4 regions of the Priestia sp. KCTC 13724 genome follow, and region 3 is predicted to be linked to each of the others. Evidence: riboswitches for the same ligand, from Rfam matches in the RefSeq annotation. Region 3 holds a riboswitch; each other region holds the start of a gene.

Region 1 (5,438 bases), on a different contig from region 3:
TAAAGACCGGAATTTGTTCTCGGATTGCCTTTACGGTTGATAAATCAACGTCTGCTGTTAGTATTTCTTCATTTTCACCTGCTTCTGCAATAATTTCTCCCCAAGGGTCAATGATTAACGAATGACCAGCAAATGTGTTAGCTGGATCGTCTCCAGAGCGGTTGCAGGCAACCACGTAGCATTGGTTTTCAATGGCTCTGCTTACCAGAAGTGCTTTCCAGTGAGCAAGTCTTGGCTTGGGCCACTGAGCAACCACAAAAAGGAGTTCTGCACCTGCGCTTGTATGAACGCGAATCCATTCTGGAAAGCGAATATCATAGCAAATAACGCCTGCGCATAATGAGTTTTCAAGCGTAAAGATGTTTTTGGTTTCACCTGGTTGTAGAAATAAGTGCTCATTCATCAGCTTAAATAAGTGTAGCTTGTTATATTGCGAGACCTCCTGGCCTTCACGATTAAAGACATACATTGTATTCGTAACGCCGCTTTTTGTTTTCTTAGCAACTGATCCAGCGATGATGTTCACGCTGTGTGTTTTGGCGAAAGCAGAGAAAAAGCTAGTCGCTTGCTTACCTTCTGAGTCCGCGATAGCGTCGAGGTTCTGTAAATCATAAGCCGTATCAAAAAGTTCTGGCAGTATAAGAATATCTGGAGATTCAAGCAGTGCTTCCTTCATTTTTTTTTCAGCATGCTCGTAATTTTTTTTAGGGTTTCCAAATGCAAGGTCAAGTTGTAAACACGCTACTTTTAAGCTCATTAAACTTCACCATCCTGATTTATTTTATAAAAATGACTTTACAAGTTGACTATTACAATATATTATTTGTGACTAGAATTTCAAGAATTTTTTGAGAAGGTGTTCACATGAAGCAGTTTGAACAATCAGAACTATTGAAGAGTTTACCGAAACAATTTTTTGCATCCCTTGTTAGCAAAGTTGCAAAAGTAATAAAAGAAGGGCATGATGTGATTAATTTAGGGCAAGGAAACCCAGATCAGCCAACGCCCCCTCATATTGTCAAGGCACTTCAAGACGCGAGTGAAAATCCAAACTACCACAAGTACTCACCGTTTCGCGGACAAGCTTTTTTGAAAAAAGCGGCAGCAGCGTTTTACGAAAGAGAATACGGTGTCCAGCTAAATCCCGAAAAAGAAGTCGCTATTTTGTTTGGAGGCAAAGCTGGGTTAGTAGAAATTCCTCAGTGTTTACTTAACCCTGGAGATACAGTTTTAGTGCCCGACCCAGGTTACCCAGACTATTGGTCAGGCGTGGAGCTAGCACGAGCGAAAATGGAAGCTATGCCCTTGAAAAAAGAGAATGATTTTTTACCAGTTTACGAGGAAATAAGCGAAGAAGTGAAGCAAAAAGCTAAGCTCATGTTTTTAAACTACCCAAATAATCCGACCGGTGCAGTAGCTACGGCATCATTTTTCGAAAAAACGGTTGAATTTGCTCGCCAGTACGATACGTGCATTGTACATGACTTTGCGTACGGCGCAATTGGGTTTGATGGTCAAAAGCCCATTAGTTTTCTGCAAACTCCAGGTGCCAAAGAAGTGGGCATTGAAATTTATACGCTATCCAAAACGTATAATATGGCGGGGTGGCGCATCGGTTTTGCTGTTGGAAACGAAAGCGTTATTGAAGCGATTAATCTTTTACAAGATCACTTATTTGTAAGTGTATTTAGCGGAATACAGCAAGCAGCCGCGGTTGCTTTACTAGAGTCACAGAACTGCGTAGATGAACTAGTCGAACGCTATGAATCTCGTCGCCAGGTTCTCATTCATGGACTGCGTGAAATCGGATGGGACGTTGAAGCCCCACCAGGGTCGTTTTTTGCGTGGTTGCCGGTTCCCAAAAGCTATACATCAGAAGAATTCTCTGATTTGTTACTTGAAAAAGCACACGTCGTTGTTGCTCCTGGAATTGGGTTTGGTGAATACGGAGAAGGCTATGTGCGCGTAGGTTTATTAACCGATGAAGATCGACTGAAAGAAGCGGTTGATCGAATTGCTAAATTAAATTTATTCAAAAAATACGTTGACAATTCTTTTTGAGTTGGCTTAATATGTAAGAAGTTGTTGATTCATAAACACATATTTTTGATGAATACGATTAGCGTGAAAATCGATTATACAATATAAATAGCAATTTTCTTATTAAGAGTAGGTGGAGGGACTAGCCCTGTGAAGCCCGGCAACCGACTTAACGTTTTGTTAAGCACGGTGCTAAATCTTGCAGCAGTAGCTGAGAGATAAGAAGAGAGCAAAAAAGCCTCTTCTTTCTCACAAGAAGAGGCTTTTTTATTTCGTAACGATGGGAAATTTACAGCAAGGGAGTTTGAAGCAAATGAGTGAAATCGTTGCAAGTTATTTATTACATGATGAAAAAGGAAACTTTGAAAAAAAAGCAGAAGGCATTGCTCTAGGCTTAACGGTAGGTTCTTGGACAAATCTACCTCAGCTTGAGCAGGAGCAACTTAGAAAGCACAAAGGGCGCGTAGTTGACATTACGCCACTTGAAGACTGCGATCGCGTCAACAATTATTTAGAGCAAACGACAAAGCAAGCGATTGTGAAAATTGGTTATCCGCTTTCTAATTATACAAATGATTTACCTGCTATTTTAGTTACTGTTTTCGGAAAACTATCATTAGACGGAAAAGTAAAATTATTAGATTTAGAGTTTTCACAAGAAGCATTAGCCGCTTTTCCTGGCCCACGCTTTGGAATTGAAGGGATTCGTGAGAAACTAAAAGTGTACGATCGTCCTCTAGTAATGAGTATTTTTAAAGGTGTAATTGGGCGTGATATGGATTATTTAACGGAGCAGCTTCGGGCACAAGCACTTGGAGGTGTCGATCTTGTAAAGGATGACGAAATCCTATTTGACAACGAACTGACACCGTTCGAAAAGCGTATTACAGAAGGGAAAAAAGTTCTTGATGAAGTATATAAAGAAATGGGTCATCGTACGCTATATGCCGTAAATTTAACGGGGCGTACATTTGATTTAAAAGAGAAAGCTAGAAAAGCAGCGGAGCTCGGAGCCGATGCTCTATTGTTTAACGTGTTTGCATATGGACTAGATGTGCTACAAGCTCTTCGTGAAGATGATGATATTAACTTACCAATCATGGCTCACCCAGCAGTAAGCGGTGCGTTAACACCATCTGAATTTCATGGATTCTCAAATTCTCTTTTACTAGGAAAATTACTTCGTCTTGTTGGAGCAGATTTTTCACTATTCCCATCACCGTACGGCAGCGTCGCGATGCCGCTTGAAGATACAGCTGGAATTACGTACGAGGTAACAAGACCGCTACATACCTATAAGCAAACGTTCCCGGTTCCATCAGCAGGTATCCACCCAGGCATGGTTCCGCAGCTTATTTCCGATTTCGGTGTGGATAGCATTATTAACGCAGGCGGAGGCGTACACGGTCACCCAGATGGAGCAGTCGGTGGAGGAAAAGCATTCCGTGCAGCAGTTGATGCTACGCTTGCTGGACAGCCTTTAGAAGATACAAATGACGAAGCGCTACAAAAAGCACTTGAGCTATGGGGAGCAGTGAAGGTGAAGGGGTGATGAACGTGAAGATTTTCTGTGACTTTGACGGTACGATTACAAACAGCGATAACATCATTGCTATTATGAAAAAGTTTGCTCCAAGTGAGTGGGAAGCTATCAAACATGATGTGTTGGCAGAGCGCGTATCGATTCAAGAAGGCGTTGGCAAAATGTTCTCTTTACTGCCAATCTCTTTAAAAGAAGAGATTGTATCATTTATTTTATCAACTTCGGAGATTCGAACAGGATTCGAGCAGTTTGTGCATTACACAAAAGAAAAGGATATTCCGCTATATATTGTTAGTGGAGGAATTGACTTTTTTGTTGAACCAATGTTAGACGGCAAAATAGATAAAAAGAACCTTTACTGCAACGGCTCAGATTTTTTAGGGCAAACGATTAAAATTACGTGGCCTCATACATGCGATAGCCACTGTGAAAATGGCTGTGGCTGCTGTAAGCCGTCAATTATACGAAATCTGGTAGATGACAAAGATTTTATCATCGTAATTGGAGATTCCATTACGGATTTGCAGGCAGCAAAAATGGCTGATTGCGTATTGGCACGTGATTTCTTGCTTCAGAAATGCAAAGAGTTACATTTACCGCATCGGCCGTTTGAAACATTCCATGATGTCATTGAACATATTAACGAATTATCGGAGGTGGAAGTATGAGTATTTTAGCACAGCAGCGTTTACAAGAGATTGCGGATGTAAAAGAAGAACTTGCACAGCGAGATTGGTTTTTTGGAACGAGTGGTAACTTATCGATTAAAGTAAGTGAAGAGCCAACAACCTTCTTCGTATCAGCTAGTGGAAAAGATAAGCGAAAGCGTACAAGTGAAGATTTCTTACTTGTAGATAGCCATGGGAAAGCAGCGGAAGAAACACACTTGAAACCTTCCGCTGAGACGCTTTTACATGTTAAGGTTTATAGTCATACAAACGCTGGGTGCAGCCTGCATGTACATACAATTGATAACAACGTCATTTCTGAACTATATGGTGACGAAGGAAAGGTAACGTTTAAGGGGCAAGAGATTATTAAAGCACTCGGTATTTGGGAAGAAGATGCAGAGGTTACCGTTCCGATTATTCCGAATTATGCGGACATTCCGACGTTAGCTGAAGTCTTTGCTGAATATGTAACGGCGGATCAAGGGGCTGTTTTAATTCGTAACCACGGTATTACCGTATGGGGGGGAAATGCATTTGAAGCGAAAAAAGCGCTAGAAGCATACGAGTTTTTATTTAGTTATCACGTGAAAATTCTTTCACTAAAGAAATATAATCAATCAACACTTACTTAAGGGGGAGTTACATATGGCAAACATTCGTTTACATGCAACAGATGTACGCATTGAAAATCAAGAAGAGGTAGCAAGCTTTTTAGCTAATAATGAAGTCATTTATGAAAATTGGGATATTACAAAGCTACCTGAAAATCTGCGTGAAAAATTTAATTTAACAGACGAAGAAAAAGAAGAAATCTTAGCTTCATTTGATACAGAGATTAGGGATATTTCTGAGCGACGAGGTTATCAAGCACAAGATGTGATTTCGTTATCAGATACAACGCCTAACTTAGAAGAGTTATTAAAAAACTTTCAGCGTGAGCATCACCATACGGACGACGAAGTTCGTTTTATCGTCAGTGGACATGGTATTTTCGTCATTCAAGGAAAAGATGGTTCATTCTTTGATGTCGAGTTAGAGCCAGGTGACTTAATTTCTGTTCCAGAAAATGTGCGTCATTATTTTACACTAATGGAAGATCGCAAAGTAGTAGCCGTTCGTATTTTTGTTACAACAGAAGGCTGGGTGCCAATCTACGAATAAATTGAGATTGTAGACAAGGAAAA
Region 2 (8,302 bases), on a different contig from region 3:
ACAATGGAAGAGGGTACACTTGAAATGGCAAGGGAATTGGCGCAGGAGGTTAACGGGACTTTTTATGCATTTAAATGCTTAAAAAAAGAAGATCCCTTTGAACTGCATGTAACATCTACTCATTACGATGAAGAGTTGGCAAGGTCATTAGTCCATCAGTCAAATATAACTATTTCATTTCACGGTGCACGCGGTGCGGAACGAGAGATTTATATAGGAGGGCGCGATGAACCTCTTGCATCTCGCGTGAAAGAATTATTAAAACCCGGGTTTATTGTAGTTGAGCTGCCCCCTCATTTAAGAGGAGTTTCGCCAGATAATATTGCAAATGATAATACCCGCCATCAGGGACTGCAGTTAGAATTGACAGTACCTCAATATGATGAGCTGCTAACTAACGTAGAAAAAAAACAGTCTTTTATTGAATCGTTAGTAAAAGCGATTAAAGAAAGTGAATAGCATGTATACAGCGCCGGAAAAAATAGGCGCTGTATTTTTATTGCAGGATAGTTGAAAAGCGCATCTCCATATGGAATATATACTAAAATATAGAAAAAGAAAGTGTTGCACCTTTAATGGTTGGTTTATAAAGTGAGGAGATAAGATGAAAATTAAAACAGAAGGAATATCAGAAGTTGTCCTTGAAGTACAGTCAATGGAACGAGCCGTACAGTTTTAATGATATCTGTATTTGTTTAAAAATACGAGGTGAAATTAAAAATGTGTTAAAATGGATAATAAGGAATAAAAAGTATAAAAATGGAGGTAGTTCGTTTGGATTTCATATTGTTCTGTCCAAAGAAGGTAAACAACGAGTATTGTAAGAACGGAAAAATATGAAACTTTTTAAACACTATTTCGTATTACTTAATATAAATTAGATTTTTTATTTTAACAAAGGAGATGACAGAAATGAAAGAGGCGGGATGTATAAAATGTGGTGGACAGAGCGTTGGGCAAAAGGAAGTGGCAATGACAGGCACAGGTCTTTCAAAGCTTTTAGACGTTCAGCATAACCGCTTTGTTGTGGTTTATTGTAAGTCATGCGGTTACTCAGAGTTTTATAATAAAGAAGCGTCTAAGGCGTCTAATATTCTCGATTTGTTCTTTGGTTAATTTAGAAGAAATACGACTGTTTAGCCACTTTTCATCATATGGATAAGTTATATGCATATGATGAGGAGGAGAAACTGTGAGTGATTCGTTTTATTCGCCGTTCATAAATAAAGAGGGAAGAAAGCTAACGATTGCTGAAATTTGTTTCTCTGATGTAGAAGTGATGGTTGCGAAGCAGTTAGAAGAAGGGTATCAGCTTGAATTTAAGCGAGAAGTTAGTTCCACTGTGAAGAGGAAGATTCCAAATATTATTGCATCGTTTGCCAATGAAATGGGCGGGTGGCTAATATTTGGAGTTGATGAAGATGATTACTCAATCAATTTACTTGAAAAAAAAGAGTATGAGCTCTTTATTCACAACATGCTGAAGGATGTAACGAATCCAATTCCTCGTATTTTTACTCGGTTTCTATCACCTGAACATACCACAGAGTACGGCGTCTTTGTTATTTGGATTCCAGAAGGCTTGTACCCTCCTTATATGTCATACGGGAAAGTTTATCGCCGTATTGGGAGCGGAACTTCTCCAATTTCAGAAATTGATGACCGCTATCACCTGGACCGTCTATATCAAAAGTCAAAAGACCGAATGATGCGTTTAGAAGCATTTTGCACAAAAGAATTATCTATCTATAACCGAAAGGGGCTTACGCACGGCGAAGGCTATGTTCACTATGGAATGTGCAATATGTACGTCATTCCAATTTATGACTTGTACTTATTGGAACATATGGATGAAGATAAATTAAAGCAGTATATCTTATCAAAATCAAATGAACCGAAAGCTTATCCAATGTATGAAGAAATTGAAATGAACGTTCATTTACCGTTTGTTAAAGCATCATATTCTGCAGAGTCAATTATTTTTCGAAACACTGATGTTATTGACTCCTATGATAAAACCGTTGCTTGGGAACAGTTTGTTAATGGAGCGGCAAAATTTCATATTCCAATTCCATATGTAGAAGAGCTTGATGAAGTAAAATCTGTTTTGCAAGAGTGCGTACCAAGCTACAGAAATGCTGCTATTTTTGATCAATTTCAATACGTTGATGGCCATCAATTTTTAACATTGTTACTAAGCTGTCTTGGCGAGTACATTGAATGTATGACGCAGCTCAACGCTGAATTAGAAGATATGATTGTTGTAATTGATCTTGAAAACGTGCGAAATGATGTTTTGTATTTTAACCATGGGGCATATAAAGGTTTTTTAAGAGAAGAAGGCCTAGTTTTTTCTGATAAAAAGCATTATCGATTTAATAAATCTTTTCGAGCTATGAAGCTAAAAGAAAAAAACGGTGAATCTTTATTTCAATATGTTGATTATATTATTAACGCGTTTGGTCTCTCAAAAAACAAAGCTCTTCATTTTCTTATGCAATCTTTTTATCAATCAAAGTAAAAAAATGACTATTTTTTAACAATTGAGAACATTTATACATTTTCTGAAAAAGGTATGGTATCATCAAATAGAGTGAGGGGAATAGTGGTTATTCCTCAAACTCGCTTGAATAAACCTTTCAAACAAAAGGGGATGTTACAAAGGTTTATATCAGACTTTGTGAGACATAGGGGAGAGAATGAAACATGAAAAAGGTTGGGTCCATTCTGTTAATCGTGTTAGCGCTAGCAGGATTGGGAGGGGTGTGCGCTGCTTATTATCATTTCGAGCAGCAAAAAGAAGCAGTAGATAAGTTTGTGGTAAATGAAACATACATATTAACAGTAGGAGTAACACAAATATAGAGATTTTAACCAGATATACGACGGGTAAGCTATTCAAGAAAAAAATCCTAACAATTGCTAGGATTTTTTTCTTGAATAGCTTTTTTAATTTGTTTAATTGTTTCAACATGCATTCCCTCATGGTAAAAGCTAAACAAGAACGTGCTGCCAACGTGATCAAACGAAATGCCAGCTTTATTAGTGAACGGCTTGGCTAGCTTCAAATCATAATGAGCGGGTATGAATTCTTTAATACGCTCAGTTTGAGTCATCAGCTCTTCTTTTAGTTGAATTAAGGTAGGAGGTGTTTCCTTCCATTGAGAAGGCTTTGTTTCAGCCGCGAATAATCGCTCATATGAGGCAGGCAATTGATTTTTCTTTCCAGCAAGCTCAAAACAAGCTTTTCTTGAATATATGCAATGTGCCCTAAATTCCAAACAATGTTGTTTGAAAAGCCACCGGGAGTTACTAACGATTCCTGTTCAGTTACGCTTGATAAAACTTTTAGCGTAATACTTCGAACGGTTTCTAAATGATGTAATAACAATAAATTCATAAATAATTCCTTTAGACTTGTTTCTTTTCTAGTAATATCTTTTAATTATAACAGGGAAACAGTCAAATACGGTGTAGTTTGCTTAACGAAAATAGTAAGAAGAAAGGGCGATACCATGTCTAGTTTACGTTTTGAAAAAATATTGCAAGTAACAAAGAATCATATTGAGTTGTTAAAGGAAGCTGATCCATCAGAAGAGGTTATTTCAGGCTATATTGAGAGAGGAACATGCATTGCAGGAAGAGCAGATGGTGAGTTAGTGGGGCTTGTTGTACTGCTACCAACAAGGCCGAATACGGTGGAAATTGTCAATATTGTAGTAAAGAAAAACATGCGAAATCAAGGATACGGAAAGCAATTGGTGGAAGAAGCTTTAAAGCTTTCAAAGCACTATGGATATAAAAGCGTAGAAATTGCAACAGGTAATTCAAGTATTGAGCAGTTGGCGTTGTATCAAAAATGTGGATTTCGTATTACAGGAATTGAAATTGATCACTTTGTTCATAACTATGAAGAAGAAATCTATGAAAATGGTATTCAATGTCGTGATATGATTCGACTGCGACAAATATTGAGTTAAGGGTACATATTTTTAGAAAATAGGCGTTTAGACAAGCAAAAGGATGATGCGTGCATACACTGAGACAGAAAGGATGGTGTATGTTATGTGTTTTTACGGCGGTTATTGTGGAGGATACGGCTATAATAAAGGCGGCAGTGGGTTTGCCTTAATCTTAGTTCTGTTTATTCTTCTTGTTATTGTAGGATGCGTTTGTTGGAATTAATAAAGAAAAGAAGCATACAAAAGGAGACTTTTGTATGCTTCTTTTCTTTAAATTAAAACTAATCTAAAAAAATTTATAAAATAAAATTAAAAAAATATTGACACTATATACAAACTACCTGTAGAATAGCCATCATAATAAAGTGAATAAAAAAGCAACTCTTATCGAGAGTGGTGGAGGGACTGGCCCTATGAAACCCGGCAACCTATCAGCAATCGTGCTGTAACGGTGCTAAATCCTGCGGTGTATCTTTATACACTGAAAGATAAGAGAAGCGGATTGGTTAAAATCGCTTCTCTTTATCTGCAAGAGGCGTTTTTTTTATGGAAAAAAAGAAAAGGGAGCGATTGACATAATGAAAAAAACAACAAAAGTACTAGGTTTAACACTGGCGTCAGCACTACTAATTGTAACGGCTGCGTGCGGAAAAGAAGAAGCAAAGACTTTGAGCACAGAAAAAATTACAATCGGAGTAACTGGTGGTCCTCATCAACAAATTAACGAAGAAGTGAAGAAGTTAGCAGAAAAAGATGGATTAGAGATTACCATTAAAACGTTTAACGACTATAATACACCGAACACAGCGCTTGATGAACGTGATTTAGATTTAAATAATTATCAAACATTACCGTTTTTAGAACAACAGGTAAAAGATAAAGGCTATAAAATTGAGGATGCGTTTAAAACGGTTGCGTTTCCAATGGGTATTTATGCAGACGGCATTAAAGATATAAAAGAACTGAAAAAAGGTGACAAAATTGCTGTGCCAAATGATCCAAGTAATGAATATCGTGCGTTAAAGCTATTTGAAGCGGCTGGAGTTATTAAATTAAAAGAAGGCGTTGAAGAAAAAGCAACGAAAAAAGACGTAGCTGAAAATAAACTGGATCTTGAAATCGTTGAGCTAGAAGCTTCACAAATTCCATCTCAATTAGGTGAAGTAGCAGCTGCTGCAATTAACACAAACTTTGCGATGGGTGCAGGTTTAACAATTAATGATGATGCCATTTTCCATGAAGAAATTGAAAACAATCCATATCCAAACTACGTTGTTGTACGTACGGAAAATAAAGATGATGAAGTTGTAAAACAGCTAGAGAAATACTTCCATTCAGATGAAATTCGTCAATTTATTGAAGAAGAGTTTAACGGCTCAGTTGTCCCAGCATTTTAAGGAGTGGTGAACGTGATTGAATTAAAGCAGACTTCCAAAACATATGAAGTCAACGGCAAGAAAGTGGAGGCTGTGAAAGACGTGTGCTTGACTATTGAAAAAGGAGAGGTGTTCGGAGTAATTGGATATAGCGGTGCGGGGAAAAGTACGCTGATTCGCTGTGTTAATCTACTTGAAAAACCAACGTCTGGAGAAGTATTCATTAATGGTGTAAGCCTAACGACTCTTTCAAAGCAGGACCTTCAAAAGACACGCCGGAAAATCGGGATGATTTTCCAGGGGTATAATTTATTAAAAACAGCAACTGTATATGAAAACATTGCAATTCCTCTAAAACTAGAAGGCATTGATAAAGAAACCATTCAAAAGCGCGCAGAGAAGTATTTAGAAATTGTCGGGTTGTCTGATAAAGTTAATCACTACCCGTCTCAGCTATCTGGCGGTCAAAAGCAGCGTGTTGCCATTGCACGAGCGTTAGCGCATGAGCCTGAAATTTTATTAAGCGATGAGGCCACAAGTGCCTTAGATCCAGAAACAACGGAAGCTATCTTGGAGTTACTATTAAAAATTAACCGAGAATTAGGCTTAACAATTTTTCTAATTACGCACGAATTAAACGTTGTTCAACGTATTTGTGATCGCGTAGCAGTGATGGAAAATGGAAGAGTCGTAGAAGAAGGAAAAGTAGTGGATATATTTACTCATCCACAGCATCCAACAACTAAGCGTTTTATTGGTTCAGAATCTGCATTTAATCTTCCAGAAGCTTTAAAAACAGAATATCGTAAAACTGGTAAGCTTGTATCACTTTATTTTAAAGGAAGTGAAAAGTCCAATGAACCGGCGCTTGCGATGGTTTCACGCAAATTTGATGTATTACCAAGTATTTTAGCCGGTGGAATTGAACAGTTAAAAAATGAAACGCTTGGAAAGCTGCTTGTTCATTTAAGAGGAGATAAGGAAGCTTATGAAGAAGCAATCGGATATTTAGAAAGTGAAGGCGTTATTGTAGAGGAGTGGAAATAAGATGGCTGAATTTTTTGTAGAGTGGGGAGACGTTATTTGGGAAGGCTTCCTTCAAACGTTAACCATGACAAGTATCTCATTAGTTATTGCCATCTTGATTGGTTTACCGCTTGGGATTTTACTTGTTGTAACTAGACAGGGTGGACAGTCAGAAAACAGATGGTTATACCAAGTTCTGAACTGGATCATCAACATTATTCGTTCGATTCCATTTATTATTCTATTATTCTTCATTCTACCATTTACTAAGCTTATTGCTGGAACAACCATTGGTGTACAAGGCGTAATTGTTCCCCTTGTGGTTTATACCGCACCTTATATTGCAAGATTAATGGAGTCTGCGCTGTTAGAAGTTGATAAAGGAATAGTGGAAGCATATCAATCAATGGGGATTTCAACGTCAAAAATTATTTGGTACGTTGTTGTAAGAGAAGCGCGTTCTGGTATTGTCTTAGGATTAACTATTGCAACAATTGGTCTCATCGGTGCTACTGCAATGGCAGGCCTTGTTGGTGCTGGTGGGCTTGGAGATATCGCCTTTCAATATGGGCATTTACGCTTTGAACCAACAGTGATGTACACAACTATTCTCGTATTAATTATTATGGTACAGTTGATTCAATCGTTTGGTAGCCAGCTAGCTAAGAGATTAAAAAGAGAAGGGTAAGAGAGGTAGGTTGCTCATGGGAAGGAAAGTTGGAATTATTGGATGTGGCAATGTTGGCTCAGCGACAGCTTTTTCATTAGTTAATCAGCAAGCAATAGAAGAATTGGTACTTGTGGATTGTTTAAAGGAAAAAGCGGAAGGTGACGCGCTTGATTTACAGGATGCAACTGTCACATCGTCTGGGGTTACAAACGTATATGCAGGTGGATTGGTCGATATTAAAGATGCAGATGTGATTATTATAAGCGTTGCCGGTCCAAGACCTCAAAAAGGTGAAACGCGGCTTGATGAACTAAAAGCAACTGCACCTATTATTATGGAAGTAGTTACAACTCTAAAAGAGCTTGGTTTCTCAGGCTGTTACGTTGTAGCCACAAATCCATGTGATGTTATTACATACCATGTATGGAGTTTGTCTGGATTGCCAAGAGAGCGTGTAATTGGAACAGGAACTTTATTAGATAGTTCACGTCTTCGGCGAGTTGTTGCAAATGAACTCAAGGTAAAGCCACATGACGTTCATGCGTATATGCTTGGTGAACATGGCGGTTCGCAGTTTGCACTATGGTCACATTCAACAATTTTTGGACAAAAACTAGAAGATTACTACCAACATGAGCAGTCTATTTTAGATAAAGAAAAAATTGAAAAAGAAGTGATCAAACTAGGTTTTGAAATCTATTGGCTGAAAGGAAATACGGAATTTGGTATTGGAAACGCGATTGCACAGCTAACCAAAGCCATTGTCAGTAACGAACGAGCTGTTTTTCCAGTTTCTACGATATTGCAGGGAGAGTATGGCTTACATGACGTAGCTATTAGTATTCCATCTGTTATTGGAAAAGGAGGAATTGAGAAACGAATTCCTCTTCATTTATCACTAGAAGAACATCGTAAGCTGGAATATTCAGCAAACATTATTCAAACAGCAATTTCTGAAATACGTTCTCACAAAATACAGCACTAAAAAAGCACGCTTTTCTGAAAAGCGTGCTTTTTAACGATAGCTTGTCGTACATACATAACTCATACTAAATAAAATAAGGTTTTTGCCTGCTCCGTCTTTTTGAAAATTTCTATGGTTGTAACAAGCAAAAAGATAAAAGCAACACTAGAGGCTAAAAGGGAAATACGCAAAAATAAACGCTTTCTCTTTAACAGCCGATAAATAAAGAAAAGCATGATCCCAATTAACACAATACAAGCAATACCAAGTTGGATAGAGAGCTTTGCTAATTCATCAATGGTTT
Region 3 (8,302 bases):
ACGGGATGTTAATCAAGCGCCCGTTATTAACTGACGGTGATAAAGTAACGGTAGGGTTTAAAGAAGAAGAATTTGACACAACATGGAAATAAATTTAAAATTCCGTGCGGATTCAAATAGAAAAAACCTGTTGTTTACGTTACACTGATAAGAGGTAGTCGTTGCTATTCATTAGCGGCATACATAATTTATTGGAGGGATTAAGATGAGTACACCAAAAGAGTTGCGTTATTCAGAAGAGCATGAGTGGGTAAAAAGCGAAGGAGAAGTTTTCCGGGTAGGAATTACACACTTTGCACAATCTGAACTTGGTGACATTGTATTTGTTGAGCTTCCAGAAGTTGGCGATAAAGTTGAAGCAGACGAGCCGTTTGGTAGCGTAGAATCTGTGAAAACAGTATCAGAGCTATATGCACCAATTAGCGGTGAGGTTGTAGAAGTAAACGAAGAATTAAGCGATAATCCTGAGTTTGTAAACGAGTCTCCATATGAAAAAGCATGGATGGTTGTAATTAAGCCTGCTGATTCGGCAGATGTTGAGAAGCTTATGACAGCTGAACAATACGATGAAATGATTAACGAAGGTTAATTGACTTCATCTTAAGACATTTCACTTGGTATATCCATAATTTGTCTTCATGGACCTATAACAAAAAGGGCACTCTATTTAGTAAACAAGCTAAAGGGGTGTCTTTTTATGTTCGAACATAAAAAAGTTGACATAACGGATCGAATTACAGCAAAATTTCATGAAAATGGTATGCAATTGTATGTAGATAAACAATCAATTGGCCATGTGAATTATGGTGCAACGGGTAATCAATATAATTTAGAGTCAGGTTACACGCAAGAAAATAACAAAATTTATCAGTATGCTGACGTCCAGGCTGGAGCTACACAAAAGTATACGGACTGCGATTCAGAAGAGGGTTGGTGCTAAATTTAGCATGAAACCTCTCAGTGCAAGACTGATGGCGCCAACCACATAAGGTTTGGCGCCATCAGTCTAAGATGACCGAAAATAGTCTATTTTTTCAATAAAAACAATTCATATATGTTCTTTTTACAGCAAAATCTTTTAAAAAACAGGGGAACTGTGTTACATTAACGAATATTGTATAGCATAAAGGAATAACGTTACTATACAACTGATAATCATAGGTGATGACGATGCGTTTAATAGAAATTGAAAAAGTAATTATTGTAGAAGGTAAGTCTGACAAAAAGCGAATCGAAAGTATTATTAATGAACCGATTGAGATTATTTGTACCAATGGAACCATCAGCTTGTCAAAGCTAGATGAGATTATCGATTCCACGTATGATAAAGATGTGTATATCTTGGTTGACTCAGATGATTCCGGCAATAAATTACGGAAACAGTTTAAAAAAGAACTTCCGGAAGCGGAGCACCTTTATATCGATAAAATGTATCGTGAGGTAGCGGCGGCCCCAAGAAATCATATTGCTACGGTACTTTTAAGTGCTAATATAGATGTTAACGCAGAATTTTTAATATAGAAGGATGAGTAACATGGAAGAGTGGACAGAGGAACAGCTAGACGAAAAGCTAAATAAAGACGAGCGTACGGTTATTTTTTTCCATACACCCCTTTGTGGAACGTGCCAACTAGCTAAAAAAATGTTAACAGTAGTAGAAGCGATTATTCCAGACTTAACAATCGGAATGAGTAATTTAAACTATATGCCTGCTAAAGCGTCTTTGCTCGAAATTGAAAGTGTTCCATGCCTAATTGAATATGGAAATGGCGAAGTGAAGCAGAAGCTGTATGCTTTTCACTCTGTTGAATATGTAATGGAACGTCTTAGTTAAACAAACATTTGTTTAAGGGTGTGCATGGGATTATTATCCTATGCGCATTTTTTGTTGACACCCTTTCTGACACATGCTAGAATCACAAACATAAATAAATGAATATTTGATGAAAACAAAATAATTTCAATAATTTGTCGTTAACTCTTATCAAGAGAGGTGGAGGGACTGTGCCCTATGAAACCCGGCAACCGTCAGACTAACTGAAATGGTGCCAATTCCTGCAAAGCATAAGCTTTGAAAGATGAGAGAAAGGATTTTATCAAAAACCTTTCTGCTCACGTGTAGAAAGGTTTTTTTATTTTCTAAAAGCAAGGACACACTAAGCAGACAGAGCAAGTCAACAAAGAAGGTGAAGAAGATGATTACGTTACAAGATGTAACGAAAATATATGATGCTAAAAGTGGGAAAGTCACGGCCGTTGATCAGGTTAATTTATCAGTGGCAAAAGGTGAAATCTTCGGCATCATTGGATATAGTGGAGCAGGGAAAAGCTCTCTTATTCGCTTATTAAATGGTTTAGAAACACCTACTTCTGGAACAGTAGAAGTAGCAGGAAATCAAATTGGGAAAATTAAAGGTGCTAAGCTTAGACAAGCTCGCCAAGAAATTAGCATGATTTTTCAGCATTTTAATTTACTTTGGTCTCGTACCGTGCAAGAAAACATTGCGTTTCCACTTGAAATTGCCGGTGTTCCAAAAAACAAACGAGCAGAACGTGTAAACGAGCTCATTAAACTAGTTGGATTAGAAGGTAGAGAAAATGCCTACCCATCTCAGCTGAGCGGCGGGCAAAAACAGCGTGTAGGAATTGCAAGAGCGTTAGCAAATAACCCAAAAGTCTTATTATGTGACGAAGCAACATCGGCACTTGATCCACAAACAACAGATTCGATCTTGGATTTGCTAGTTGATATTAATGAAAAGCTAGGTTTAACGATTGTCTTAATCACGCATGAAATGCACGTAATCCGTAAAATTTGTCATCGTGTAGCTGTGATGGAAAATGGAAAAGTAGTCGAACAAGGAGAAGTACTTGAAGTATTCCGTAAACCACAGCAAAATATTACAAAGCGATTTGTACAGCAAATTTCAGAGCCAGAAGAAACGTTTGAGACAGTGGAGCAGGTGAAGGAACTTTATCCAAGCGGTCGAATTGTTCAGCTCACATTTGTAGGTGGAAAAGCGGAGCAACCGCTCATTACGAGCATTTTAAAAGCATTTGATGTCACGATTAACATCTTACAAGGGAAAGTTTCTTATACACAAACGGGCTCTTATGGAACCTTATTTATTCATTTAGATGGTGAAGAAGCAGAGGTTAATAAAGTAATTGAGTACATCCGTGAACAACAGGTAGAAATTGAGGTGATGACGGATGCTAACTGAATTATTCCCAAACGTAACGTATGATAAATTTAGTGCAGCAACGATTGAAACACTTTATATGACAAGTATCTCAGTTGTTGCCACGTTTATATTAGGAATTGTGCTAGGCTTACTTCTATTTTTAACAGGCAAAGGTCAGCTTTGGGAAAACCGCTTCGTTAATATTATTATAGGAGCTTTTGTAAACATCTTTCGATCCATTCCATTTATCATCTTACTAATTTTGCTCATTCCGTTTACAAAAGCAATTGTGGGAACAATGCTAGGAGCAGAAGCGGCTTTGCCAGCTCTTATTGTTGGAGCCGCACCATTTTACGCGCGTATGGTTGAAATCGGCCTTCGCGAAATCGATAAAGGTGTGATTGAAGCAGCAAAATCGATGGGAGCGAAAACAGGCACAATTATTTTTAAAGTGCTGCTTCCAGAATCAATGCCTGCTTTAATTTCGGGTTTGACGGTTACAGCAATCGCACTCATTGGCTATACAGCAATGGCTGGAGCGGTTGGAGCTGGTGGTTTAGGAAACTTAGCATATTTAGAAGGCTTCCAGCGAAATAATAGTGATGTAACCCTTGTTGCGACAGTTTTAATTTTAGTGATTGTATTTATTATCCAGTTTATTGGTGATTTTATCACGTCTAAAATTGATAAACGATAAGAGGAGGAAATATATTATGAAAAAATGGGTTTCAACATTTGCTTTATCATCTGCTTTAGTTTTAGGTTTAGCTGCTTGTGGTTCATCTGGAGGCAGTGGGTCAGATTCATCAGAAGACGAAAAGAAAATTGTGGTGGGGGCGTCAAACATTCCTCACGCTGAAATTTTAGAAGAAGCAAAGCCATTGTTAGAGGAAAAAGGAATTGAGTTAGACATTAAACCATTCCAAGATTATATTTTACCTAACACAGCACTAGATGGAAAAGAAATTGATGCGAACTATTTCCAACATATTCCTTATCTAGAATCTGTATTAGAAGAAAACCCAAATTATGATTTTGTAAGTGCAGGAGCTATTCATATCGAACCAATCGGTATCTACTCTAAAAAGTACAAGTCATTAAAAGACCTTCCGAAAAACGGTACGGTAATTATGCGTGATGCAGTAGCAGAACAAGGTCGTATTCTTTCAATTTTTGAAAAAGAAGGCGTAATTAAGTTAAAAGAGGGCGTTAAAAAGCAAGATGCAACGCTTGATGATATTGTAGAAAACCCTAAAAACTTAACGTTTAAAGCAGACGTTGAAGGTGGTTTATTACCTCAAGTGTATAACAACAATGAAGGCGATGCGGTTGTTATTAACGCAAACTATGCGTTAGATGCTGGTTTAGACCCTGTTAAAGATCCAATCGCTGTAGAATCAAAAGAAAACAATCCATATGCAAACATTATCACAGTTCGTAAAGGTGATGAAAACAAAGAAGAAGTAAAAGCGTTAGTAGAAGTACTTCACTCAAAAGAAATTCAAGACTTCATCGAAGAGAAGTATAAAGGCGCAGTGCTTCCTGTAAACGAATAAACAGATTAAAATCGACTAGGTTTAGGCCTGGTCGATTTTTTCTATTTTTAGCGTTAAGCATAACTCCGATTTGTATCATCCATACTAATGATGAAAACTATGACGAATGGAGTTGGCAAGAGGGATGCAACAAGAAACAAATCATTCAACAGAGCAGGCACTTCATAATTATAAGGTAGGAATGGGAACATTCAGTGAAAAGCTTCCACGATTGACTGAAACGTTCAACACTTTCACAGAGGCTTGTTTTGAAGAAGGGTCTATTTCTAAAAAAGACAAGCAGCTGATTGCATTAGGAATTAGCGTTGTAGCTCAAAATGAATATTGCATGATTTATCATACAAAAGGTTGCTTAGATAACGGAGCAACTGAGCAAGAGATTTTAGAAGCTTGTGGCGTTTCGGCAGCATTTGGTGGCGGAGCAGCGATGAGTCAATCTGTCATGTTAGTGCAGGAATGCGTGCAGGAATTAAAACGTCAAACACACTAAAATAAATGATAAGCAGACGTTGCTTTAAAGGTTGGGTTACGCCTATGAAAGCAACGTTTTTTATACGGGTAAAATATGTATACATATAAGAGAAAAGCGTTTATCTCAAAAGGTTGCTATAAGTTTTCATTTGTTATAAGATTGTAATGAGAATAAAATGAGAATAATTAAAAAGATATAGGTATATCTGATTTTAGTATATACATCTATAACTGGAGGTTTTAGTATGGCAGGTTCAACTTTAATCATTAAAGATCTTCATGTTTCAATTGAAGGCAAAGAGATTTTAAAAGGTGTTAACTTAGAAGTTAAAGGCGGAGAGATTCATGCAATCATGGGTCCAAACGGTACAGGTAAATCCACTTTATCTTCAGCAATTATGGGGCACCCTAAATATGAAGTAACACAAGGTAGCATTACACTTGATGGTGAAGACGTACTTGAAATGGAAGTGGACGAGCGTGCGCGTGCAGGTCTGTTCCTTGCAATGCAATACCCAAGTGAAATTAGCGGCGTAACAAATGCAGACTTCTTACGTTCATCAATTAATGCGCGTCGTGAAGAAGGCGATGAAATTTCACTAATGAAGTTTATCCGTCAACTAGATAAAAACATGGACTTCTTAGAAATGGATCAAGATATGGCACAACGTTATTTAAATGAAGGTTTCTCTGGTGGAGAGAAAAAGCGTAACGAAATCCTTCAACTAATGATGTTAAAACCTGCTATTGCAATCCTTGATGAGATTGATTCAGGTTTAGATATCGATGCGTTAAAAGTAGTATCAAAAGGAATCAACGAGCTACGTGGTAGCGATTTTGGTTGCTTAATGATTACTCACTACCAACGTCTATTAAACTACATTACACCAGACCATGTTCACGTTATGATGCAAGGTCGCGTTGTGAAATCAGGCGGTCCTGAATTAGCTCAGCGCTTAGAAGCAGAAGGCTATGACTGGATTAAGAAAGAATTAGGTATTGAAGACGAAACTGTAGGGCAAGAAGCATAAGCATTAGGAGGATTTCTATGACTATTGATACAAAATTACCATTTGATCAAGCGTACGTTCGCAGTTTTTCTGAAAAAGCTGCTGAGCCGAAATGGTTGTTAGATCTTCGTTTACAAGCTCTTGCGAAAGCAGAAGATCTTCCACTACCAAAACCAGATAAAACAAATATTACAAAGTGGAACTTTACAGATTTCTCAAAGCATGATGCTGAAGCAAAAGCAATTTCTTCAATTGACGAGCTTCCTGAGTCTGTAAGAGCACTTATTGATACAGAAGCGGTTAAAAACTTATACGTTCAGCGTGACCAAACAGCTGCATATGCAACGTTAACAGATGAGTTAAAAGAGCAAGGAGTTATCTTTACTGATATCCAAACAGCTGCAAAAGACCACGAAGAGCTTGTACAAAAGTACTTCATGAAAGACGGTGTAAAAGTGGATGAGCATCGCTTAACGGCTCTTCACGCTGCACTGCTTAACGGTGGCGTATTTGTTTACGTTCCAAAAAACGTTGAAGTAAAAGAACCACTTCAAGCTGTTTTCGTACGTGAAGATGAAGAAGCAGCACTTTTCAACCATGTTATTGTGGTTGCAGAAGATAATAGTTCTGTTACGTATGTAGAAAACTACATTGCTACTTCTGAAGAGTCAAACGGTGTAGTAAACGTTGTGACAGAAGTATTTGCAAATAACAATGCAAAAGTAACGTTCGGTGCGGTAGACTACCTTGCCAAAGGAACAACTAGCTACGTAAATCGCCGTGGTGTTGCTGGTAAAGACGGTCGCATCGAGTGGGCATTAGGCTTAATGAGTGAAGGAAACACAGTTTCTGAAAACATCACATACCTAATGGGCGATGGTTCATACGGTGATACGAAAACAGTTACAGTAGGTCGCGGTGAGCAAAAGCAAAACTTAACGACGAGTATTATTCACTTCGGTAAGCATTCTGAAGGTTACATCTTAAAACATGGTGTAATGAAAGATAGCGCGTCTTCAATCTTTAACGGAATTGGTAAAATTGAACACGGTGCATCTAAATCAAATGCAGAGCAAGAGTCTCGCGTATTAATGCTAAGCGAAAAAGCTCGTGGAGATGCTAACCCAATCTTATTAATTGATGAAGATGATGTAACGGCAGGACATGCAGCTTCTGTAGGTCGCGTAGATCCATTACAGCTTTATTATTTAATGAGCCGTGGTATTCCACAAGTTGAAGCTGAGCGCTTAGTTATTCATGGGTTCTTAGCTCCAGTTGTAAATGAGCTTCCGGTTGAAACGGTGAAAAAACAGTTAACGGAGTTAATTGAAAGGAAAGTTCGATAATGAACGTTTCTGATATTCGCAAACAGTTTCCTATTTTAGACCAAGAAGTAAATGGACACCCGCTTGTTTACTTAGATAGCGCTGCTACTTCTCAAAAGCCAATCCAAGTGATTGAAGCACTGAATAAGTACTACAGAGAATACAACTCAAACGTACACAGAGGTGTTCATACACTAGGTACAATGGCTACGGATGGCTATGAAGGTGCTCGTGAAAAAGTAAGAAAGTTCATTAATGCGAAATCAACAGAAGAAATTATCTTTACGCGTGGAACAACTACAGCGTTAAATATTGTTGCTGCTAGCTACGGACGTGCCAATTTGCAGCCTGGTGATGAAATTGTGATTACGTATATGGAGCATCACAGTAACATCATTCCATGGCAGCAAGTTGCAAAAGCAACAGGAGCAACATTAAAATATATTGATCTTACAGAAGATCATGCTCTTTCATTAGAAACGGTTAAAGAAACGATTACGTCAAATACAAAAATTGTTTCGGTTATGCACGTTTCTAACGTATTGGGCGCAATCAATCCGGTAAAAGAAATTGCGAAAATTGCTCACCAACACGGAGCAATCATGGTTGTAGATGGTGCACAAAGTACGCCTCATATGAAAGTTGACGTACAGGACTTAGACTGCGACTTCTTTGCGTTTTCTGGTCATAAAATGTGCGGCCCAACAGGTATTGGCGTACTGTATGGAAAAAAAGAATTATTAGAAAAGATGGAG
Region 4 (8,302 bases), on a different contig from region 3:
ACAGAAGCAGCTGCATGTCTTGGTAGGAATAAAGAAGTTTTTTAGATGAGTTTGGGACATAACAAAATGATTGCTTCTAAGAGACGAACACTAGCTGTTCCAATCTCTTTAGTTTGTCTGAACACGTTCGTTCCATTGCGCTACGGCCACTCGCTTTCCGCGGGGAGGAACCTGAGCTTCCTCGCTGCGCTGCGGGATCTCCATTGTTTTCACAATCAACAAAAAACCTGAACGATTAAAAGTGAGAAACTCTCAATCGTTCAGGTTTATCATTGGCTGAATTACTTATGTCCAGCCTCATCTAGGTGGACATATTACGTAGACGGACGGTTTGGTCCGTTTAATTTTTTAGGGTCACCAAATGTTTTTGTTTCAGGCTTGTTTTTTGGCTGTTTTTGTTCATGCTTATTTGCCACTTCTTACACCTCCAAATGAATGTTGTAACAAAGTTGACTGCACATACAATACGTGTTTCTTGCACAATCTAATCATAGTGTTTTCACTCATCCTCATTTCAATTCGTGCAAATTAAAACATTTTCTGCGTAAAACATCTTTCTTTGCCGAATGGAAACTAGTTTTGTCATGTGTGAAGGTAGATTAAAAATAAAAAGAGAATAGGTAGTTAAACGAAAAGTTGGAGGGATGGCTATGAAGCTGAAAATGGTAAATACGAACGAAGTGTTAAGTTTATTCGATAATGTATTAGAGCAAATAGATGTTGTAGAAGATACATTATCTTCACAAGTTAATCAAGCGTTTACTACTTATGAAGAAGTATATAGCAATCACGTTCAGCGTATTGACGAGTCGTTACGAGAAATTGAAGCTGCAGCCTATGAAATCCCACCTCAATCAGAATGGCGGAGAAGAGAAGTACTACTACGTACAGTGTAACGATGATTTATGGTACAATGTCATCGTTGAGGTGACAAATATGAATTTAATGATAGAAGCAACAAAGGTACTACATCACTATAATGAGTTAGCTCTTACTCGTTTATCCACTATTAAAAGTAATTCAGAGTATGAGATGAATTTCTTTGGGGAGGTCAAACCATATGTTGATCAGTTTTTTTATGAGTTAGATATGTGGACGGATCTTGTTACCAAGTGGCTCAAAGAAACAAAGCCTAAATATATTCACATCAATCAAGTAGATACCCTTCGTGAAAACTTGCAAAACGTAGTGCTCCAGTCTTTTTATCAAGAGACGCGAGACAAGCGCTTTAAGCAAATGTATCAATCAAATAAGTACGTATTAGAGTCCATTTTAATGAACGGTTAAGTTTGATTAAACAGTAAAAGAGTTTGGGACATAACAAAATGATTGCTTCTAAAAGACGAACACTAGCTGTTCCCATCTCTTTGGTTTGTCTCAACACGTTCGTTCCATTGCGCTACGGTCACTCGCTTTCCGCGGGGAGGAACCTGAGCTTCCTCGCTGCGCTGCGGGATCTCCGTTTTTCCTCTCTTTCCCGCAGGAGTCGAGTGTCCTACGCTCCATTCCACCCTGTTTCCAACATTGTTTTCACAATCAACCAAAAAACCTGAACGATTAAAAGTTATGAACTCTCAATCGTTCAGGTATAGTAGAGGCTGAACTACTTATGTCTCAGTCTCTTTTGCTGTGTTGTAATTGAATTAATCGTTATCTTTTTGCACGTGGATGCTAACAGCAGGATCGTCTTCCGTACCGACTGTATTGATTACATAATCCACTTTTTGAGTGTGTTTTGGTGTAACGGGCTGCCCCGCTTGCGAAACGGTTGGTTCATGCCCTTGCTTTTTATGGTTAAAGTGTTTTCCTCGACTCATCGAAACTCCTCCTTGAAATGAAATGGACGATCTTTTTTAATATGCGTCACAGTAGCGGTGAGTATAAGTAGTTAAATATAGAAAAGCCCTCAGTCAATTAGCTGAGGGCAATGTAGTACAATTAATTCTCGTGTGCAAATTCGGGTTTTGAAGCTCCGATTTGTTCTAACTCACGAACGGCGATTTTATAATCGGATAATGTTAAACAACCTTTTAAATACTGCTGCTGCGCGAAGTCTAGCAGCTCATTACTTGAAGTTGGCTCATACTGTTTTTTAGCCATAAAAGCTTGTTGAAGCTCGTTCACATACATGTAAATTCACTCCTTATCCCCATTTTGTCCATTTTGTGTGCTTGTCTTGTTAGCATCACTTATAGTTATCGTAACATAGATTAAAATTATCTCGTTTTTTTGAAAAATTTAAACTTTCGACAGAAACTAACATTTTTCACAACGTTCTTCTAAATATAAAGTGAAAAATAAAAGGTGTAGTGCGTCACCTGAGATTGAGTACCTACATACCATATAATAAAATTTTTAAAGGGAGGTAGCGAGCCAGTATGTATAATCAACAGAATCCTTATCCATACTACATGCAGAATCAATGGGAAGAAGAACGGTTTGATTTAAGTCAGGTGTACCCATTTCCAGAATATCATCAGCACCCATGGCATCATACAGAGTTGCCGCAACAGCCTTATGCTCAAGTTCCACCCCAAATGCAATATGTAAACAACCAACAGCAATACCCTTTTTATCAAAATGGAATGCCTTTTCCAAATCCTTATCCAAAAGGTAATCAGCAAATGAAGCAACAGCCTAACCAGTTTCATTCTTTAATGTCTCAATTTAAATCTTCAGACGGAAATTATGACGTTAATAAAATGATGAATACAGCGGGACAGATGATGGGAGCAATGAATCAATTAACAAACTTAGTAAAAGGGTTTACAGGTATCTTTAAAATATAAAGAATTGTATAGCATGTAAATGGAATAAAAAGGCTCTACAAGAAGCTATAACATCTTGTAGAGCATGTAATGTTTTATCTAAAGAAGCGGTTGAATGGGTGATTACAGAAGCAAGGAGAATGGTCACATTTTTTAACTGGCTTTTTGCCTGTAATTGGATGGCTTGTTAAGTTAGGTAAGTGTGAATGCCCAATTTTTTTCTTGTGACCATATTTTTTTGAAGAGTGTTTCTCTTTTTTATGGGAATGTTTAAACGTTTGAGAAGGTTGATGCTTATTGTAAGAGTGTTTTTCTTTACAGAAACATGTTTTTTTCTTTTCAGAGCGGTGTTTTTTATGAGAGTGTTTTGTGGAATGAGAATGTTTTTTATAAGAACGGTGCTTTTTATGAGAATGCTTTGTAGAGTGAGAGTATTTTTTGCAAGAACGGTGCTTTTTATGAGAGTGCTTTGTGGAGTGAGAGTGTTTTTTGCAAGAGCGGTGCTTTTTATGAGAATGCTTTGTGGAGTGAGAGTGTTTTTTGCAAGAGCGGTGCTTTTTATAAGAGTGCTTTGTAGAGTGAGAGTGTTTTTTGCAAGAACGGTGCTTTTTATGAGAATGCTTTTCTTTACAGAAGCACGTTACTTTTTTGTGAGAACGATGCTTTTTGTGAGAACGTGAGCTTTTCGTACAGTACTTGTTTTCCGTTCTTTTCTCTGTTTTCTTTTCTGTCTTTTTCTCCGTCTTTTTGTGAGAAAGAGCTGTTTTTTTAGATGAACATTTTGAGCTATGACCTTTTGGTTCTTGATACATAAATCTGCCTAGCTCTGATTTTTGTAAAGATTCAGCAGCTTTACGAATACGCTTAGATTGAATATACAATCTAAAAACCTCCTTATGAGAATCATTTTTTTGCCTTTCACCATAAGATACGCTTAATACGCCGTACTTGCTATGAGATAAACGTGGAATTTTAAGAAATAACCAAGGAGTTTCTAGCATCTCGGTGGGAGAGGAGCTCATATAATTTAAAATGTATCCAAAAGGAGGGAAAGAGATGGGAATTGCCACCTATTCTGTTTTTGCTAATGTTCGGGACTTTAAAGAACTAAAGGCCGACATCTGGTCTGAAGATTCCATACCCGCAGTGATGAAAGTTCATAAAAAGAGGTATGAAATAGGCTTAACTCTAAGGGGATCACACATCCGAGAAATGAGAAAGAAATCGTACTATATAGAGTTTTATTCACCAAATAAATTCGGGAAGACCAACGAAATTCATCTCAATGCAGAATATAAAGATCCATCGCTAGTTCGCAATAAACTATCGCTCGATTTCTTTTCAGACCTTGGCGTACTATCACCGAAATCACAGTTTGTTCATCTCACCATTAACGGGAAAAATGAAGGTGTTTATTTACAGTTAGAATCGGTAAACGAGTACTTCTTAACAAAGCGTAGCTTGCCAAAAGGCTCTATCTTTTACGCTGTAGACGGAGATGCCAACTTCTCGTTAATGAGTGATTTGGATGAGAAGCCAAAAGAATCGCTTCAATCAGGATACGAAACAAAAGTAGCGTACGGAAAAGATGAAGAAGCGTTAGAATATTTTATTTATAACTTGAATACATGGACGAATCAAGAGTTTGAAGATAACATTGAAGAGCACTTGGAGGTAGATCGCTATTTAGCCTGGTTGGTGGGAGTAATTTGTCTTCAAAACTTTGATGGTTTTGTTCATAACTATGCTTTGTACCGGAACAGTGATACGAAGTGCTTTGAACTCCTTCCTTGGGACTATGATGCTACGTGGGGGCGCGATGTCAACGGAGATGAAATGGAAAGTAACTATGTGAGAATGGAAGGGTTTAATACGTTAACAGCACGACTTTTGGCCATATCAAAATTTAAGAAACAATATATTGAAAAAATGAATTCTGCGCTAAATCATCAGTTCACTGTTAACTATATGAAACCAAAGATTGAAGCACTCCACCAGCTGATTTTGCCTTATGTAGAGAAAGATCCGTATATACAGCACAAGTTAGCTACTTTTTATCAAGAACCTGCGTTTATTTGTGACTTTATTAAAGACAGAGCAGCCTATATAAGAAAATCAATGAAGTCTTTTTGAATAAATGAGATAATTGAAATTGTTTAGAAAATTCTATTGACATTCTTTGTTATTTTTATTAAAGTATACACAATGAATAATTAACTTAATAAAACTCTTATCCAGAGTGGCGGAGGGACTGGCCCTGCGAAGCCCGGCAACCATCAAACCATATGTTAGTCAGTGAGTTTGAACGGTGCTAATTCCTGTGAAATACGATTGTATTTTAACAATTGTATTTTAACAGATGAGAGAAGTCGTGATTAAGCGAACGCTCTTCCATCTGTGAAGAGTTTTTTTTATTTACTGCAAAGAGGAGAGGACATTATGCATATTGAAACACTACTTGTTCGTTCGGGCGTCAATCGAGACCCTGCTACAGGTTCCATTACAACACCTATTTACCAAGCATCTACGTTTGCACACCCCCGTTTAGGAGAAAGCACAGGATATGACTATGCTAGAACAGCTAATCCAACAAGAACAGCGTTAGAAGATGCAATCACTGCGTTAGAAGAAGGCGAAGTTGGAGCGGCATTTGCTTCGGGAATGGCAGGAGTTATGGCTGTACTTGCTTTGTTTAAAAACGGTGATCATTTAATCGTCTCTGAAGATTTATACGGTGGTACATACAGAGTTTTAAATGATATTTTTGCAGAACAAGGTGTAGAAGTAACGTATGTAAATACAGCTCATTTAGACCAAGTTAAAGCAGTATTAAAGCAGAATACGAAAGCGTTATTTATTGAAACACCGACAAATCCAATGATGCACGTAACGGATTTAAAAGGAATAATTGAACTTGCTAAAGAAAGTAACTTGTTAACAATTGTGGATAATACGTTTATGTCACCTTATTATCAAAGACCTCTTTCTCTTGGAGCGGATATCGTTATTCATAGCGCTAGTAAATACATTGGTGGTCACAATGACGTAGTAGCCGGGTTAGTCGTTGCACGATGTCGTGAGCTAGGTGAAAAAATTCGCTTTTATCAAAATGCAGCAGGTGCAATTTTAAGTCCGCAAGATAGCTGGTTGTTGCTGCGAGGTATTAAAACGCTTGCTTTGCGCATGGAGAAACACAATGAAAATGCGCTGAAAATTGCGAATTGGCTGACTTCACATGAGCTGGTTGAGAAAGTGTACTATCCAGGTCTTGAATCTCATCCAGGCTATCACGTAATGAAGCAACAAGCAGGAGGCTTTGGCGGAATGATTTCCTTCGCTGTAACGGACCCGCAAATTGTGCCAGTCTTACTTGAGAATATAAAGGTGATTACCTTTGCTGAAAGTCTAGGTGGTGTGGAGAGCTTAATGACGTTCCCAGCTCGTCAGACTCACGCAGATATTCCAGAAGAAATACGAAATCGAGTTGGCGTAACGAATTGCTTATTACGCTTATCTGTTGGGATTGAACATGCAGAGGATTTAATTCAAGACTTAAAGGAGGCATTTGATGCATACAACAAATAAACACTCATTTGGTACAAATTTAATTCATGCAAAAACAGGTATTGATGGACATTTTGGAGCGGTAAATGTTCCCATTTATCAAGTGTCTACTTTCAATCTAGAAGACGAAACAAACGGTGGGCGCTATGACTATTCGCGTTCAGGTAATCCAACACGAGAAGCTTTAGAAAATACGATTGCACAGCTTGAAAATGGAGCTGCTGGGTTTGCTTTTTCATCAGGAATGGCCGCTGTATCATCTGTTCTTTGTTTATTTGAAGCAGGCGATGAAATTATCGTTTCAAACGATATCTATGGTGGCACATATCGCGTATTAACAAGATTATTTTCAAAGTTTGGTATTAAAACTACATTTGTCAACATGACAAATGTAGAGGAAGTAGAGGAAGTCATTTCGAGCCAAACAAAAGCGATTTACATTGAAAGCCCATCAAATCCATTCTTACAGGTAACGGATATTAAAAGCGTTGCAGCGTTAGCTAAACGCTATGACCTGTTAACAATCGTTGATAATACGTTTATGACACCTTACTTGCAGCAACCAATTAATTTAGGGGCAAATATCGTCATTCATAGTGCGACAAAGTATATTAGTGGACATAGCGATGTAATTGGTGGATTGGTTGTTGTAAGTGATGAAAAGCTTGCTGATGAAGTAAAGTTTGTTCAAAACGCATTTGGAGCTATTTTAGGGCCACAGGATTGCTTCTTATTTCTACGAGGCATTAAAACATTAAAAGTAAGGTTAGATCAGCAACAACAAACGGCTTTAGAGCTAGCGAAATGGTTTGAAGAGCAACGTGACGTCGAAGCGGTTTATTACCCAGGGCTGAAGACACATCCTGATTATGAATTGATTACTGAGCAGGCAAACGGATACGGAGCAATTATTTCGTTTAAATTAAACAATGATGAACTCGCACAGCATATATTAAAAAACGTGCGCTTATCTTCGATTGGTGTAAGTTTAGGCGCAGTTGAATCCATCTTAACACACCCAGCAACAATGTCTCACGCTAGTATTCCAAAAGAAGTGAGAGATGAAAAAGGTATTACAGAATCGCTGTTACGCTTATCAGTTGGACTGGAAGAGTATGAGGATTTAAAAGAAGATTTTAATAATGCTCTAATTTCTTTTCAAGAAAAAGCCGTAACTAAATAATAATAGAAGAAAAGAGGTTGTTTCTAGATTTAAATAGAAACAACCTCTTTTTTAGCAATTTCTGAGTAGTTTTGTATACAGGTCGATTAAAGCCAGCTGTTCACTATGAGCAAGACTGCTATTGTTAATCCGCTGAACGGCCAGTTCATATTTTACCTCAGGAGATTTACGAACGCGAGGATGCGTCATTTCATCACGTAAATCCTTTTGAATAGCATAGGATAACTTTTCTTTAACGGAAAGATTATCTTGGTTGGAAAAAGAGCGATTTACCCAAAGTTTTTGATAGGCGCTAAACAATTGTTCATCTGATATCACGATGCATAAACTCCTTTTATTAATATACGTATTAGTTTAGCACACATACTCTAGTACCTGTATGTCACTTCTACAGCTGATACAACTGTCAGAGACTGCGTTTGAATCGGTGGAGCAGACCCAAGTGTCTTAGCTGCCACTACATAGCCACCAGGGGGCTGCTGAGTCCGTTCAGTGACTTCCAGCGGAATAGGGTTTAAGGCAACGCCTAGGGTGTCTGCAATAGCCGTTGCTTTCTCTCCAGCGTGCTGAACGGCTTGAGAAAGTGCTTGCTTTTCATAGGGTATCGGATCTTTCACAAAAAAACGAATATCTTCTGCTACGTTTCCACCGCTTGCAACAGAGATAGCGTACACTTCACCAGCTTGTTTAATATCTGCAACATGAACTTCAAATAAATGCTGTACTTCGTATCCAACTAATGTCGTTTTGCCATCAGTGTAGTCATATTTTGGGTTAATAGTAAACG

Evidence for each region. Region 3 has a riboswitch for S-adenosylmethionine ahead of AC1UFB_RS07080 (methionine ABC transporter ATP-binding protein). Riboswitches for the same ligand answer to the same signal wherever they lie in the genome.
Region 1: another riboswitch for S-adenosylmethionine. It lies ahead of mtnW (2,3-diketo-5-methylthiopentyl-1-phosphate enolase); the one in region 3 lies ahead of AC1UFB_RS07080 (methionine ABC transporter ATP-binding protein).
Region 2: another riboswitch for S-adenosylmethionine. It lies ahead of AC1UFB_RS09725 (MetQ/NlpA family ABC transporter substrate-binding protein); the one in region 3 lies ahead of AC1UFB_RS07080 (methionine ABC transporter ATP-binding protein).
Region 4: another riboswitch for S-adenosylmethionine. It lies ahead of AC1UFB_RS07530 (trans-sulfuration enzyme family protein); the one in region 3 lies ahead of AC1UFB_RS07080 (methionine ABC transporter ATP-binding protein).

Annotation. Positions count from the first base shown of each region.
Region 1 covers NZ_JBXDLD010000111.1:171-5,608, reverse strand. Annotated here, with positions in the region: gene AC1UFB_RS14990 (carbon-nitrogen family hydrolase) at 1-757, opposite strand, end outside; gene AC1UFB_RS14985 (pyridoxal phosphate-dependent aminotransferase) at 865-2,061, shown strand; SAM riboswitch class I at 2,158-2,265, shown strand; gene mtnW (2,3-diketo-5-methylthiopentyl-1-phosphate enolase) at 2,354-3,592, shown strand; gene AC1UFB_RS14975 (2-hydroxy-3-keto-5-methylthiopentenyl-1-phosphate phosphatase) at 3,592-4,251, shown strand; gene AC1UFB_RS14970 (methylthioribulose 1-phosphate dehydratase) at 4,248-4,886, shown strand; gene AC1UFB_RS14965 (1,2-dihydroxy-3-keto-5-methylthiopentene dioxygenase) at 4,900-5,415, shown strand.
Region 2 covers NZ_JBXDLD010000069.1:2,047-10,348, reverse strand. Annotated here, with positions in the region: gene AC1UFB_RS09765 (poly-gamma-glutamate hydrolase family protein) at 1-459, shown strand, start outside; gene AC1UFB_RS09760 (zinc ribbon domain-containing protein) at 913-1,116, shown strand; gene AC1UFB_RS09755 (AlbA family DNA-binding domain-containing protein) at 1,193-2,521, shown strand; gene AC1UFB_RS09750 (flagellar basal body-associated FliL family protein) at 2,707-2,865, shown strand; gene AC1UFB_RS09745 (DinB family protein) at 2,913-3,212, opposite strand; gene AC1UFB_RS09740 (DinB family protein) at 3,137-3,400, opposite strand; gene AC1UFB_RS09735 (GNAT family N-acetyltransferase) at 3,516-3,980, shown strand; gene AC1UFB_RS09730 (YjcZ family sporulation protein) at 4,066-4,185, shown strand; SAM riboswitch class I at 4,344-4,457, shown strand; gene AC1UFB_RS09725 (MetQ/NlpA family ABC transporter substrate-binding protein) at 4,541-5,359, shown strand; gene AC1UFB_RS09720 (methionine ABC transporter ATP-binding protein) at 5,372-6,385, shown strand; gene AC1UFB_RS09715 (methionine ABC transporter permease) at 6,387-7,052, shown strand; gene AC1UFB_RS09710 (L-lactate dehydrogenase) at 7,069-8,019, shown strand; gene AC1UFB_RS09705 (hypothetical protein) at 8,079-8,302, opposite strand, start outside.
Region 3 covers NZ_JBXDLD010000046.1:5,467-13,768, reverse strand. Annotated here, with positions in the region: gene AC1UFB_RS07105 (arsenate reductase family protein) at 1-92, shown strand, start outside; gene gcvH (glycine cleavage system protein GcvH) at 206-589, shown strand; gene AC1UFB_RS07095 (YusG family protein) at 698-940, shown strand; gene AC1UFB_RS07090 (toprim domain-containing protein) at 1,171-1,521, shown strand; gene AC1UFB_RS07085 (thioredoxin family protein) at 1,535-1,834, shown strand; SAM riboswitch class I at 1,979-2,085, shown strand; gene AC1UFB_RS07080 (methionine ABC transporter ATP-binding protein) at 2,196-3,224, shown strand; gene AC1UFB_RS07075 (methionine ABC transporter permease) at 3,214-3,882, shown strand; gene AC1UFB_RS07070 (MetQ/NlpA family ABC transporter substrate-binding protein) at 3,899-4,741, shown strand; gene AC1UFB_RS07065 (carboxymuconolactone decarboxylase family protein) at 4,866-5,231, shown strand; gene sufC (Fe-S cluster assembly ATPase SufC) at 5,458-6,243, shown strand; gene sufD (Fe-S cluster assembly protein SufD) at 6,261-7,568, shown strand; gene AC1UFB_RS07050 (cysteine desulfurase) at 7,568-8,302, shown strand, end outside.
Region 4 covers NZ_JBXDLD010000051.1:31,140-39,441, reverse strand. Annotated here, with positions in the region: gene AC1UFB_RS07575 (DUF2515 family protein) at 1-49, shown strand, start outside; gene AC1UFB_RS07570 (hypothetical protein) at 651-896, shown strand; gene AC1UFB_RS07565 (YppE family protein) at 937-1,287, shown strand; gene AC1UFB_RS07560 (hypothetical protein) at 1,350-1,511, opposite strand; gene AC1UFB_RS07555 (hypothetical protein) at 1,644-1,817, opposite strand; gene AC1UFB_RS07550 (YppF family protein) at 1,939-2,130, opposite strand; gene AC1UFB_RS07545 (YppG family protein) at 2,379-2,789, shown strand; gene AC1UFB_RS07540 (CotG/ExsB N-terminal domain-containing protein) at 2,864-3,769, opposite strand; gene AC1UFB_RS07535 (CotH kinase family protein) at 3,825-4,901, shown strand; SAM riboswitch class I at 4,996-5,134, shown strand; gene AC1UFB_RS07530 (trans-sulfuration enzyme family protein) at 5,208-6,353, shown strand; gene AC1UFB_RS07525 (trans-sulfuration enzyme family protein) at 6,337-7,515, shown strand; gene AC1UFB_RS07520 (hypothetical protein) at 7,567-7,833, opposite strand; gene AC1UFB_RS07515 (SIMPL domain-containing protein) at 7,884-8,302, opposite strand, start outside.